3 regions of the Kosakonia sp. YIM B13571 genome follow, and region 2 is predicted to be linked to each of the others. Evidence: predicted binding sites of a transcription regulator. Region 2 holds the regulator's gene; each other region holds the start of a gene.
What was found. Region 2 encodes PhoB, which activates phosphate uptake and scavenging genes when phosphate is short. Its sites were predicted from a motif close to CTGTCATAAAACTGNCNNAT; they were not measured.

Region 1 (4,623 bases), 530 kb from region 2:
TCTGCGCTAATCCCGGTCCACTGCGAAAAGAAGCTTAAAAAGTCGTTCGCTGAACGGCGAGCTTTAATTACCCGATGTTTGGTATCGTCGCTGGAAAGCACCATAAACGGCACCTGGAAGTCCTGTTGAAAAGTATCGGCATGCGCCAGGTACTGCACCTCTTTTCCGCGTTCTTTAATCGCCAGTCCGTGATCCGAGAAATAAACCATTGAAAAACTTTCGCCGGTATTGACCAGTTGCGAATACATTTTCCCGAGGAAATCATCGGTCTGCTTGATGGAATAGAGGTAGCAGGAGGTCTCTTTTGACTGCACAAACTCGTCGTACTTGCCGCCGGTGCGATCGCAGGCCTGCGGGTGCGAGCCCATCAAATGCAGCACAATCAGCTGCGGCTGGGTGCGTTTAGTGCTCAGGACCTGGTTGGTGAGTTTTAACAGATCCTCGTCACGGGTGTTTTTATCCGCCTCGAAGTCACCGCGTTTCAAAAACTGCACTTCATCGGCACGCTTAGCGATACTGGCGATGGCGGTGTCGTATTCGCCTATCTGCCCCTGATTAGAAAACCACCATGTCTGGAAACCGGCGCGGTTAGCCAGCGTGACAAAGTTATCCTGATACTGCGGTTTATCTTTCTCCACGCGGTTTAAAGTCAGCCCAAGGGATTTTTGTGTTGAACCGCTCGCGGAAATGTAATCCGTAAATAGCGTGCCGTTTACCTGGCTGGCAAACGGTGTGTTATTCCAGTGGCCGCCAAAGGCGCCCAGCGCATCGCGACGCGCACTTTCGCCAATCACCACCACGTAAGTATGGTATTTCGGTTTGACCGCCAGCACATTCCAGGTGTCTTTCACGCTGGCAAGCGCGGCCATATTTTTCTGTTCTTCTTTGACCACATAGTAGTTAAACGCTACATCACGCACGAAACGAAGCACCGGAACGCCAGTATCAATAATCCTGAATTCGTACCCTTTGAAATGGTTTTGCACCGGGCCAATAAAATAAGAAGCGATGCACACAATCGTGCCCAGCGTGTCCCATTTCAGCCATGGCGTGGAACGCACGATTACCCGGCGGCGCAGCGAAATAACGCCCAGCGCAAAAATGAATACGCCGACAGCGTAGTGATACCACGGGAAGATAGTCAGAATTTCCGTCGACTCTTCCATGTTTGTCGACAGCAGCGCCAGCAACGTGTTGAAATTCGGTGCGCCATATGCGCGGCCAAAGGGGAAATAGCATGCGGCAACCAACGAGATAACCCCGATAACGGTTTTTTGTGTGCGAGGTGCATGTCGCCAGAGAACCAGTAGGGCGCAGGTTAAAAGAACCGCATACATCACGCTAAATTCATAACCCAGAGCGAAGTTAATCAACATCGATTGTAAAAAATAAAAACCCGTCCACGGGTTGAGCGTCTGGCTGCGAAGGGCCACGGATTCTTTAAGGATTAGGCTCATAGATTACTGTCATGAAAACGCCATGTGCTCACCCTGGCGTTAAGGGTCAAAACCTGCCGGACAGTGCGTGTGAAGAGGGGAGGGGGTCCGCATCTGCGAGCCGCAATTTGTGCAGGGCAGCGCAAAGATAGAGCGAGGCGCGACGAAGGTCAACAGGGGCTAAGCGGTTGTTTTGAGAGAGTGATTGCAAATCCAGCAAAAATACGCTGATTTTTAGGCGAATAGGTCAGTATGACGGGGGATTGTGACAGAAAAATGAAGCGGCGTACCGCGACGCCGCATTAGTGAGAAGATTTGTCGGAGTCCTGCTGAGGTTTGCCGGTGATCATTTCGGACAACATACTCAACAGCATTAAACGCACTTTAAAGGGAGAGTGACTAAACACGCGCATACACCTCTTGAACTCATTCATCGTTACCTCCTGCCATTTACATGCCCTTCGTTCCATGAAGAGCGAACACATTACATACAGATATAGCACAGGCTATGTTCTATAGCTATGGCTAAGACGTTAATTTTTTGTACTGATTCACGGATGGTTTACAATGGCGCTTCTCTTATATGATGCTGCACAGGTGTCACACCCTCAGAGGAAGCACAATGAACCGTCGCGCAGGTAAGCAAACAATAAAAAAAGTGACGCTGGTAAATGTTGAAGAGCACGTTGAAGGCTTTCGTCAGGTGCGTGAAGCGCATCGTCGCGAACTCATTGATGACTATGTTGAACTGATTTCAGATTTGATCCGCGAAGTGGGCGAAGCCCGCCAGGTGGATATGGCCGCCCGCCTTGGCGTTTCACAACCGACAGTTGCCAAAATGTTAAAAAGACTGGCAACGGTGGGTTTAATTGAACAGATTCCCTGGCGCGGCGTTTTTCTGACCCCGGAAGGGGAGAAGCTGGCGCAGGAGAGCCGTGAGCGGCATCAAATCGTCGAAAGCTTCTTGCTGGTGCTTGGCGTGAGCCCGGACATTGCGCGCCGCGACGCCGAAGGCATGGAACACCACGTTAGCCAGGAAACGCTCGATTGTTTCCGCCGCTTCACTCTGCAACACGAGCAATCACCTGAATGACTATGCCCCTCATTCGCGCCCTGGCGCGCGATCGCTTCCTGCATCTGTTACTGATTATCGGCGTTGCGCTGTGCTTTTTTGCCCCGTTTGCGCCCAAAACCTGGCCGGCTGCGATTGACTGGCACACCATTATCACCCTTAGCGGCCTGATGCTGTTGACCAAAGGCGTCGAGCTGAGCGGCTATTTTGATGTTATTGGGCGGCGTATGGTGCGCCGTTTTCATCATCAACGCAGGCTGGCGATGTTTATGGTGCTGGCGGCGGCACTCCTTTCCACATTTCTCACCAATGACGTGGCGCTGTTTATTGTCGTGCCGCTGACCATTACGCTAAAGAAACTGTGCGAAATTCCGGTTAACCGGCTGATCATTTTTGAAGCGCTGGCAGTAAATGCCGGATCGTTATTAACGCCTATCGGAAACCCACAAAATATTCTTATTTGGGGCCGCTCTGGCCTCTCTTTTCCTGCGTTCATCTGGCAGATGGCACCGCTGGCGCTGGCAATGATGGTCACGCTGTTGGTGTTGTGCTGGTTCTGTTTTCCGAAAAAAGCGCTTAACTACCACAGCGGCGTACAAACGCCGGACTGGCAACCCCGGTTGGTATGGAGCTGCCTCGGTTTCTACTTAATCTTTATTACCGCGCTGGAGCTGAAACAGGAACTGTGGGGGTTGGCAATAGTCGCCGTCGGGTTCTTGCTTCTGGCTCGCCGGGTAGTGCTGAGCGTGGACTGGACGCTACTGCTGGTCTTTATCGCCATGTTTATTGATGTGCACCTGCTTATCCAGCTCCCGGCGCTGCACTCGGTGTTGGCCAGCGCCAGCCAGTTGTCACCTTCTGGTTTGTGGTTGACGGCCATTGGCCTGTCGCAGTTTATCAGTAACGTGCCTGCCACCATTTTGCTGCTCAATTATGTGCCGCCGGATACGCTGCTGGCCTGGGCGGTGAACGTTGGCGGCTTTGGTTTGCTGCCCGGTTCGCTGGCTAATCTTATCGCGCTGCGTATGGCAAACGATCGCCGCATCTGGTGGCGCTTTCATCTCTATTCCCTGCCGATGCTGCTGTGGGCGGCGCTAGTTGGATACGGATTACTCTTATTCAGATAGTGCTGATTTGTCAGTTTATCCTGGCAAATGTATAGCAACCGCCTAACTTTAGGTAACGGTGCAAACCTGGCGCCGTTACCTGACAGGACTGTTGCGAAACTATGGCAGAAAACACAACGCATCCTGACGATGTTCAGGAAGATAACAATCAAAACACACGTAAACGCCCCGGAAAGAAGCCACTGATTATCCTCGCCATTGTTGTTGGCGTGATGGTGATTGTTGCGCTGGTGTGGTGGCTGTTAACCCGTAATGAAGAAACCACAGACGACGCCTTTACCGATGGCGACGCGGTGACGATTGCGCCGAAGGTGGCAGGTTATGTCACCGAGCTGCGGGTTAAAGACAACCAGCGCGTCAAGAAAGGGGATTTACTGGTCACCATTGACCCGCGCGATGCCACTGCGCAGCGCGATCAAGCACAAGCGCAACTGGGGCTGGCGACCGCTCAGCTACACCAGGCGCAGGCGCAACTGGACTTATCTAAAGTGCAGTATCCGGCACAGCGTGACGAAGCGCGCGCGCAGGTGCTGAAAGCAAAAGCCGACCTGGCGAACGCCGAAGCCGCTTATCGACGTCAGCGCGGTGTCGATCCTCGCGCCACCACACAACAGAATATCGATAGCGCCAATGCCCAGTTGCGTAGCGCGCAGGCACAGCTTGCCAGCGCACAGGCACAGCTGGAAGTGGCCGACCAGGTGCAACTGCAAATCCGCCAGCAGGAAACCAATGTAGAAGCGCGCCAACAGCAAGTGGCGCAGGCAAAAGCGCAGCTGGAAACCGCCAATCTAAATTTATCCTGGACAGAAGTTCGCGCCCCGTTCGATGGCTTTATCACCAAACGCAACGTGCAAAACGGTACGTTAGTGCAGGCGGGCAGCGCATTGTTTTCTCTGGTTTCACCGGACGTGTGGGTGGTGGCGAACTTTAAAGAGTCGCAACTGGAACGCATGCGTCCGGGGAATAAAGTCAGCGTCAAAGTGGATGC
Region 2 (4,623 bases):
AACGCGGCAAACTGCCCCTGCGACAGCAGCATGGAGCGGGTGAAACGGCCATAATCCAGCCCGGTTAGCGAGGCAGTAAGATCAAGTTTATCTTTCACTTTATCGGCAAGTATTTTGCCGTCGGCGCAGACCGCGAGTTCAACGCGCGGGGCTTGCAGGTTGCCATCCGGCAGCCCACGGGCGCGGCTCTGGCTCCAGAAGGCGCGATAGGCGACGCCTTTCACTTCAAACTCCACTTCAGCCAGGCAGTCGGCGGTATCGCGGGTCATTAAATCGTTTTGCGATTGCGAAAGGGTGCTAAGACGCGGTGTTTCGTGATACAGCGCCAGGCAGATGGCGTCGAGCAGGGTGGTTTTCCCCGCACCGGTCGCACCGGTAATGGCGAAAAGGCCATTGCTGGCGAACGGCTCTTCGGTGAAGTCTATTTTCCACTCGCCTTTGAGCGAGTTCAGGTTTTTCAGCCGCAGGCTCAGGATTTTCATGCCTCATTCTCCTCATCCAGCGCCTGGCGTGCTTCGCTGAAAAGCGTGTGCAAACGCGCACTTTGTGTATCGTCGAGTTCTGCCAGCGCAAGGCGACGGGCAAAAACCTCTTCCACTTTTAATTCGTTTAAGGTTTCGCGTAACTCGCCGGAGAGAATTCGTTCGCGTTGTTCGCGGCTGCGGCGCACCAGCAGCACTTCTACCGGCAAATCTTCCGTCAATTGCTGGATTTTGCGCTGCATGTCCGTCAGATATTCATGGCTTTCGATTTCGATATCCAGCCATACAGGGTGCTCAGCGGGCGCGTCTCGCCACTGCTCTAACTGGCGGCAGATGTCAGCAAAATCGCCTTTGATCACGGCTAATGCCTGCGTTGCTGGAACCTCCAGCGTCGTGACTTCGGCGAGTTTACCCCCGGAGAATGTCACCAGATTGACGCTTTTGCTTTTCCCGGTTTCATCAAAACTCAACGCAATGGGCGAGCCGCAGTAGCGGATATGCTCCTGGCCGCCAATCTTCTGCGCCCGATGAATGTGGCCGAGCGCGATGTAATCCATGCGGGGAAAATTCTGTGCAGGGAATGCGTCTAACGTGCCGATATAAATATCACGCACCGCGTCACTTTTGCTGGCACCAACAGTGGTTAAATGACCGCTGGCAATAATGGGCAGCGGCTTGTCACCGCGCAGTTCACAGGCCTCGGTAAACTGCTGTTGATAGTAATCGGTGATCGCCGCCAGCAAATGTTGCTGTTTTTGTTGCCCGGAAAGCCCCGCCTGGCTAACGGTAATGTCGCGTGGGCGTAGAAATGGCACCGGGCAAAATACTGCACCGGGTTCGCCATCGCGGCAATTTAGCAAGAACGGCTTCTCGCCTGCACTGGCGATTACCGTGGTTTTCAGGTAAGCGAGGATCGCTTTCGATTCATTCAGCGTGGCCACGGAATCGTGATTACCCGCCAGCACAATAAGCTGGCAGCCCGTTTGCTGGAGTTTAACCACAAAGCGGTTATAGAGCTCGCGCGCATAGCTTGGCGGGGAACCGGTATCGAAAATATCGCCTGCGACAATAATGGCATCAACCTGATGCGTTTCGGCGGCGGCGAGCAGCCAGTCGAGAAAAGCGTCATGTTCGGCGGCGCGGTTTTTACTGTAGAAGTTTTGACCCAGATGCCAGTCTGAAGTGTGAATGATGCGCATAGCGGTTCCGTGGCGAAAAAGCGTAAAGCAGATTATAAACATTAAGCAGATGAGGGACATAACCGAACGCAAATTTGCGTTGTCACACAGCCACCGCACGGGTCATATTGCGGTCATCTTATTCATAAATCTGTCATAAAACTGACGCATAATGGCGCCGCTATCTATACTGACGACTTAATTAAAACAGGGCGAATTATGGCGAGACGAATTCTGGTCGTAGAAGATGAAGCACCGATCCGTGAAATGGTGTGCTTCGTGCTCGAGCAAAATGGTTTTCAACCGGTGGAAGCTGAAGATTATGACAGCGCGGTGAACCAACTTAACGAACCCTGGCCCGACCTGGTTTTACTGGACTGGATGCTGCCTGGCGGTTCTGGCATTCAGTTTATTAAACATCTTAAACGCGAAGCGATGACCCGTGATATTCCGGTGATGATGCTGACCGCGCGCGGGGAGGAAGAGGATCGCGTTCGTGGTCTGGAAACGGGGGCGGACGATTACATTACCAAGCCATTTTCACCGAAAGAGCTGGTGGCGCGTATCAAAGCTGTGATGCGCCGTATTTCACCGATGGCGGTGGAAGAGGTGATAGAAATGCAGGGGCTGAGCCTCGATCCTTCCTCACACCGTGTGATGACGGGTGAAAATCCGCTGGATATGGGACCGACAGAGTTTAAACTCTTACACTTTTTTATGACTCACCCGGAACGTGTTTACAGCCGCGAACAGCTGCTGAACCACGTATGGGGAACCAACGTTTACGTTGAAGACAGAACCGTGGACGTGCATATTCGCCGTCTGCGCAAAGCGCTGGAACACAGCGGCCACGATCGTATGGTGCAAACAGTGCGCGGCACGGGATATCGTTTTTCGACCCGTTTCTGAAATTTGACAGGAGTGTGACGCGTGCTGGAACGGCTGTCATGGAAAAGGCTGGTGCTGGAGCTCCTCCTTTGTTGTATCCCCGCCTTTATTCTCGGCGCGATTTTCGGTTACCTGCCCTGGTTTTTATTCGCTGCGGTAACCGGCCTGCTGATCTGGCATTTCTGGAATTTACTGCGCCTTTCCTGGTGGCTATGGGTTGATAAAAGCATGACCCCGCCGCCGGGAACGGGAAGCTGGGAGCCGCTACTTTACGGGCTACACCAGATGCAGATGCGTAACAAAAAGCGCCGCCGTGAACTCGGAAATTTGATCAAACGCTTTCGCAGCGGTGCGGAATCGCTGCCGGATGCGGTGATCCTCACCACCGAAGACGGGGCGATTTTCTGGTGTAACGGCCTCGCCCAGCAGATGCTGGGGCTGCGCTGGCCGGATGACAACGGCCAGAATATCCTTAACTTACTGCGCTACCCTGAATTTACGAAATACATCAGGAATCAAGAGTTTGGTCGGCCTCTGCACTTAGTGCTCAATAATGGGCGGCATCTTGAGATCCGCGTCATGCCCTACAGCGAGCAACAACTGCTGATGGTGGCGCGCGACGTGACGCAAATGCACCAGTTGGAAGGCGCGCGGCGTAACTTTTTTGCCAACGTCAGCCATGAGCTGCGCACGCCATTAACGGTGCTGCAAGGCTATCTGGAAATGATGCAGGAGCAAACGCTGGAAGGGGCTCCGCGCGAAAAAGCGCTGCACACTATGCGTGAACAAACTTCGCGGATGGAAGGGTTGGTGCGCCAGTTACTCACGCTGTCGAAAATTGAAGCCGCGCCGACGCTGCCGCCTAACGAAACCATTGATGTACCTATGATGCTGCGGGTCGTCGAACGGGAAGCGCAAACCCTTAGTCAGCAAAAGCACACTTTCAGTTTTGAAGTGGATAACGCGCTTAAAGTGCTGGGCAACGAAGAGCAACTGCGCAGCGCAATCTCTAATCTGGTGTATAACGCCGTCAACCACACGCCACCGGGCACGCACGTTATTGTGCGCTGGCAGCATGTACCGCAGGGAGCGGAATTTAGCGTGGAAGATAACGGACCGGGCATTGCCGCAGAACATATTCCGCGTCTGACCGAACGTTTCTACCGGGTGGATAAAGCCCGCTCGCGGCAAACTGGCGGCAGCGGTCTTGGGTTGGCGATTGTCAAACACGCGGTAAATCACCACGACAGCCGCCTTGATATCGTCAGCGAACCGGGCAAGGGCACCCGCTTTAGCTTTGTCGTGCCGGAACGTCTGGTTGCCAAAAAAGCCGCTTCCTGAAGGCTCTGTCAGCATATCTTTCCAGCGGCCTGCGAAAACAGGCCGCTTTCCCGCACCGTCTACCTCAACTGAAACATATTTTGTACGTCTGCTGCTTTTTTGTTCGCATGATCAGCCATGTGTTTTTCTTATAAATGGAGTATCTGACTGCTTGTTTTTTACAATGCAGCATAACCATCTGGTTTTACGATCCCACCTTGCCTTTAAACGTTATAAGCGTTTAAATTGCGCCCCATACATTGTCAGACCGACTGTGTTTACGTGGTAAATCGAAAAACTATTCTTCGCCACGGTGTACATAAAGCATTTCCCGCTGATTTTTCGCGCAATTGGCGTTTTATTGTTCGGTCGGGAAAGGCCAATAATTCATCACTTTACGACACCACATCCACAGGCAGTAAAACTTATGACCCATCACTTAAAACCACGAGACATTGTTGCTCTGGGCTTTATGACCTTTGCCCTCTTCGTAGGCGCAGGTAACATCATTTTTCCTCCGATGGTCGGCTTACAGGCGGGTGAACACGTCTGGACGGCGGCGTTTGGCTTTCTGATTACTGCCGTTGGTTTGCCCGTGCTAACCGTTGTAGCACTGGCGAAAGTGGGCGGTGGCGTCGATAGTCTGAGCACGCCGATTGGTAAAGTGGCGGGTGTTCTGCTGGCGACGGTTTGCTACCTGGCGGTTGGGCCACTGTTTGCGACGCCGCGTACGGCAACCGTGTCGTTTGAAGTCG
Region 3 (4,623 bases), on a different contig from region 2:
AACGGGCTCATAGCGAATTTGAAAATCGTCACCGGCAAGTTAGCGATAGGCTGCATCATATCGGTGCTCCAGAACTGGTTGGAGAGCGCCGTAAACAGTAACGGAGCGGTTTCACCTGCGATGCGCGCAACGGCCAGCAGCACGCCGGTCATAATTCCGGAAACCGAAGCTTTTAGGGTAATCGCGGAAATCATCTTCCATTTCGGCGTCCCGAGTGCGTAAGCCGCTTCACGCAGGCTGTCCGGCACCAATTTCAGCATGTTTTCCGTGGTACGGATGACAATCGGTACCTGCAACAACGCCAGCGCAATCACACCGGCCCAACCAGAGAAGTGCTGCATCTGAGCGACGACAAGGGTGTAAACGAACAGACCCACCACGATGGAAGGCGCTGAAAGCAGAATGTCGTTGATAAAACGGATAATTTCAGCAAGCCACGATTTACGGCCATACTCCGCAAGATAAATCCCGGCCATAATGCCCAGCGGTGTTCCGACAACCGTCGCCCAGAAAATTAACAGGCCACTGCCCGCCAGGGCGTTAGCCAGACCACCGCCCGCCGTATTTGGCGGCGGCGTCATTTCGGTAAACATCGCCACTGACATACCGTCAATACCGCGCGTAACCGTGGACAGTAGGATCCAAATCAACCAAAACAAACCGAAGGCCATGGTCGCCATCGACAATGTCAGGGCAATACGGTTTTTCAAACGGCGGCGCGCCTGCATTTTGCGACGCGATTCGGCCAGCTGCGAGGTGCTTTGCATTTCAAGCGTAGCCATTAGCGTGCCCCCTCGTTTTTCGCCAGGCGCATGATCATAAATTTAGAAATGGCCAGCACGATAAAGGTGATCACGAACAGGATAAGCCCCAGTTCCATCAATGCCGCAACATGCAAGCCCGATTCGGCTTCGGCGAACTCGTTCGCCAGCGCGGAGGTAATACTGTTGCCAGGCATAAACAGCGAAGCACTGTCGAGCTGGTAGGTGTTACCGATGATAAAGGTCACCGCCATGGTTTCACCCAGTGCGCGCCCCAGACCTAGCATCACGCCGCCAATCACCCCGTTTTTGGTAAATGGCAACACGATGCGCCAGATAACTTCCCAGGTGGTGCAGCCAATGCCGTAGGCCGACTCTTTCATCATTACCGGCGTTTGTTCGAATACATCGCGCATTACCGCCGCAATGTACGGAATAATCATAATGGCGAGGATCACCCCTGCGGCCAGAATACCGATACCAAATGCGGGGCCGGAAAACAGCGCACCGACAAAAGGAATGTTGGAGAGGACATTGCCCACCGGCTCCTGGAAGTAGGTCGCGAACAGCGGAGCGAAAATAAACAGCCCCCACATGCCGTAAACGATACTCGGGATCGCCGCCAGCAGCTCAATGGCAATACCCAGTGGGCGTTTCAGCCAGTTTGGCGACAGCTCCGTCAAAAACAGCGCGATACCAAAACTCACCGGAACAGCGATCAACAGCGCGATGACGGAGGTAACAATGGTGCCGTAAATCGGTACCAGTGCCCCATAGACGTCATTCGGTGCATCCCACTCTTTGGTCCACAGGAAAGAAAAACCAAACTTCTGAATGCTTGGCCATGAGGAGAAAATCAGGGACACGATAATGCCGCTGAGCAGCAATAACACAATCAGCGCAGCCAGTCTTACCAGTGCGCTGAATAACATGTCGCCTTTTTTACCCGGGGGATTAAATGCCGGCTTGGTTGCAGCCATAAATTACTCTTCAGTTTAACGTCTTACGAATTTGCCCGCAGGCACTTGCGCTTGCCGGGCCTACAGAAGATCTGTAAGGCGGATGGTGTAAGCGCCATCCGCCATGTTCTTCAAAAACTTGCGCTTAGTACAGCGCTTTACCGCTACTGTCTTTCACGTTGGCTTTCCAGGCTGAGCGAACTTGTTCAACAACGCTATCCGGCAGGGTTGCGTAGTCGAGGTCGTTAGCTTGTTTGCCGCCTTTTTTGTAAGCCCAGTCAAAGAATTTCAGCACTTCAGCGCCTTGCTCAGGTTTAGCCTGCTCTTTGTGCACCAGAATGAACGTGGTGGAGGTGATTGGCCACACATCTGCACCTTTCTGGTTAGTCAGATCCTGCGCGAAAGACTTGCTCCAGTCGATATCTTTGGCTGCGTTGGAGAAGCTGGTTTCCGTCGGGCTAACCGCTTTACCATCGGCAGAGAGCAGCTTGGTGTAGGTCAGGTTGTTCTGCTTAGCGTAAGCATATTCAACGTAACCGATAGAACCCGGCAGACGCTGAACGAACGCCGCGATACCGTCGTTACCTTTACCGCCCAGACCGGTCGGCCAGTTAACGGTAGAACCAGAACCCACTTTAGATTTCCACTCTTCATTCACTTTCGCCAGATAGCTGGTGAAAACGAAGGAGGTGCCGGAACCATCAGCGCGGCGAACCACAGCGATATTCTGCGAAGGCAGTTTTAGGCCAGGGTTGAGTTTGGCGATGGCCGCATCATCCCATTTCTTGATGTTGCCCAGGTAGATGTCACCCAAGGTTTTGCCGTCCAGCACCAGCTCACCGGATTTAACACCCGGGACGTTGATTGCCAGCACGATACCGCCGATCACGGTTGGGAACTGGAACAGGCCTTCCTGAGCCAGTTTGTCGTCAGACAGCGGGGCATCGGACGCACCGAAATCAACAGTTTTAGCAGTAATTTGTTTAACGCCACCAGAAGAACCGATACCCTGGTAGTTAATCTTGTTACCTGTTTCTTTCTGGTAGGTATCAGCCCACTTGGCATACACCGGCGCCGGGAAAGTTGCGCCCGCGCCTGTCAGGCTGGCAGCTGCGTTTACAGCAAATGCACTCAGAGAAAAGGTCGCGGCGACAACAGTTGCGACAGTGGTACGCATAACGTTCATAATGTCTCCTGCAAGAATCGTAAATCGTTGTTTAGTGGCTACGATGAGCAAAATAGGACACTTTGATGACAGTTATATGCAATGATTGTTACTGTTTGATGACAGCAACGAATTACGGCCAGATTTAGCGAATGTTGGATGGTTTATCAGCAAGATAAAAAGTTTAATGACAATAAGGTGTCAGCAAAATTTTAGTTTTATGACACTCAAACCGTAGCTGAATTTGACAAGAAGTTCTAACTAAATGCGAGAAAAAGCCGCCGCTTAGCAATTTATTTGCGCTTAGATTGCGTCAATGCCTGACGCCGAAATTGGGCTATTTTCAGCGATACGCGCCACTGCATCAGTTTTGTCAGTTCAGGCCCATTCATCACTTTCCGCGCCAGCCATAACAGAACAATACCACTTCCCCAAAAAGCCAGAGACATTGCGGAAAACCGAGCAATGAGAAGCCATCCTGCCACTAGCACGTTGCAAACAAATAACAGCAACCAGACAGCCAGAAATAATTTCAAGGAGAGCGTACGCCCTTTTTCTATACCAATAAGTGCCACGCCCAGGATTAAAAATACCGCTACACCTACGATAAAACCCAGGCCGCCAATGGCGGTTTTCACCGTCAGCGCAAGGCAGACATAGCTCAGTAGCAAGGCATAAAACACTACCGTTACGCTGCCATAAAAAGTTGTCCCGCCTCTGCCTGCAGGGTAGACCTTTGGCATCTCTCTGAATGCTTCCGCAGCCAGCTTCAACTGCGCCAGCTTGCGACCCGCGATTCCCGCATCAACGCCCCGGCAATAATTGATGAGTGCAAGCAACCTCGCACCCGCCATTTTTTCCAACAAACTCATGCGTATCCTTAAAATAAATATCCTCCGGCATAGCCGGAGGTTTTTCAGATGCGCCTGTAAGGCTCTGTTACCAGCCGCGCCCTAACAGGCGCATACGATCTGACATTTGCATCAGACTTCGTTACTTACGGCCCGTAAACGGGCTACCCGGATAAGGGATCGATAACTGCTCGCCCAATTTTATCCTCTTCAAGCTGGTGCTTTATGTAATCCTGTATCTTCGCCGTGTTCTTACCCACCGTATCGACGTAGTATCCCCGACACCAGAACTCCCTGTTCCTGTATTTGAATTTCAAATCCCCAAACTGCTCGTAAAGCATCAGACTGCTTTTCCCTTTCAGATATCCCATAAAGCCGGATACTCTCATTTTGGGCGGGATTTCCACAAGCATATGGATATGCTCTGCGCAGCATTCAGCTTCCAGAATCCGTACGTTTTTCCACTCACACAGCTTTCTCAAAATTCTGCCTATTGCTCTACGCTTCTCTCCGTAGAACGCCTGTCTTCGGTATTTCGGCGCAAAAACTATGTGATATTTACAGTTCCATCGGGTGTGCGCTAAGCTCTTTTCGTCCCCCATTGGGACCCCCTTTTGATTTCTTGTTTGACACTTGCAGTTGCCAGACCGCAAGGTGTTTTAACAAATCAAAAGGGGTTTTAATAACTGGCTCAAAGCTGAAAGCTTTCCGGAACCCCAGCCTAGCTGGGGGTTTTCTGTGCACAAAAAAGAGGCTGCCACCAGGCAACCTCTTTCTACACAATGACGAGCTTAAGACCTTATTCCACAGTAACCGATTTCGCCAGGTTACGCGGTTGATCCACGTCGGTGCCTTTGATCAGCGCAACGTGGTAAGCCAGCAGTTGC

Region 1: the regulator PhoB is predicted to act here: its motif matches at 1,464-1,483, upstream of ACFX4O_RS01890 (phosphoethanolamine transferase).
Region 3: the regulator PhoB is predicted to act here: its motif matches at 2,959-2,978, upstream of pstS (phosphate ABC transporter substrate-binding protein PstS).

The regions. Positions count from the first base shown of each region.
Region 1 covers NZ_JBHZPL010000001.1:396,392-401,014, reverse strand. Annotated here, with positions in the region: gene ACFX4O_RS01890 (phosphoethanolamine transferase) at 1-1,457, opposite strand, end outside; gene mntS (manganase accumulation protein MntS) at 1,739-1,870, opposite strand; gene mntR (manganese-binding transcriptional regulator MntR) at 2,059-2,529, shown strand; gene ACFX4O_RS01875 (anion transporter) at 2,526-3,635, shown strand; gene ACFX4O_RS01870 (HlyD family secretion protein) at 3,737-4,623, shown strand, end outside.
Region 2 covers NZ_JBHZPL010000001.1:925,335-929,957, reverse strand. Annotated here, with positions in the region: gene sbcC (exonuclease subunit SbcC) at 1-482, opposite strand, end outside; gene sbcD (exonuclease subunit SbcD) at 479-1,681, opposite strand; gene phoB (phosphate response regulator transcription factor PhoB) at 1,880-2,569, shown strand; gene phoR (phosphate regulon sensor histidine kinase PhoR) at 2,591-3,889, shown strand; gene brnQ (branched-chain amino acid transporter carrier protein BrnQ) at 4,296-4,623, shown strand, end outside.
Region 3 covers NZ_JBHZPL010000004.1:471,728-476,350, forward strand. Annotated here, with positions in the region: gene pstA (phosphate ABC transporter permease PstA) at 1-782, opposite strand, end outside; gene pstC (phosphate ABC transporter permease PstC) at 782-1,741, opposite strand; gene pstS (phosphate ABC transporter substrate-binding protein PstS) at 1,866-2,906, opposite strand; gene ACFX4O_RS13775 (hypothetical protein) at 3,179-3,757, opposite strand; partial or broken gene tnpA (IS200/IS605 family transposase) at 3,879-4,338, opposite strand; gene glmS (glutamine--fructose-6-phosphate transaminase (isomerizing)) at 4,536-4,623, opposite strand, start outside.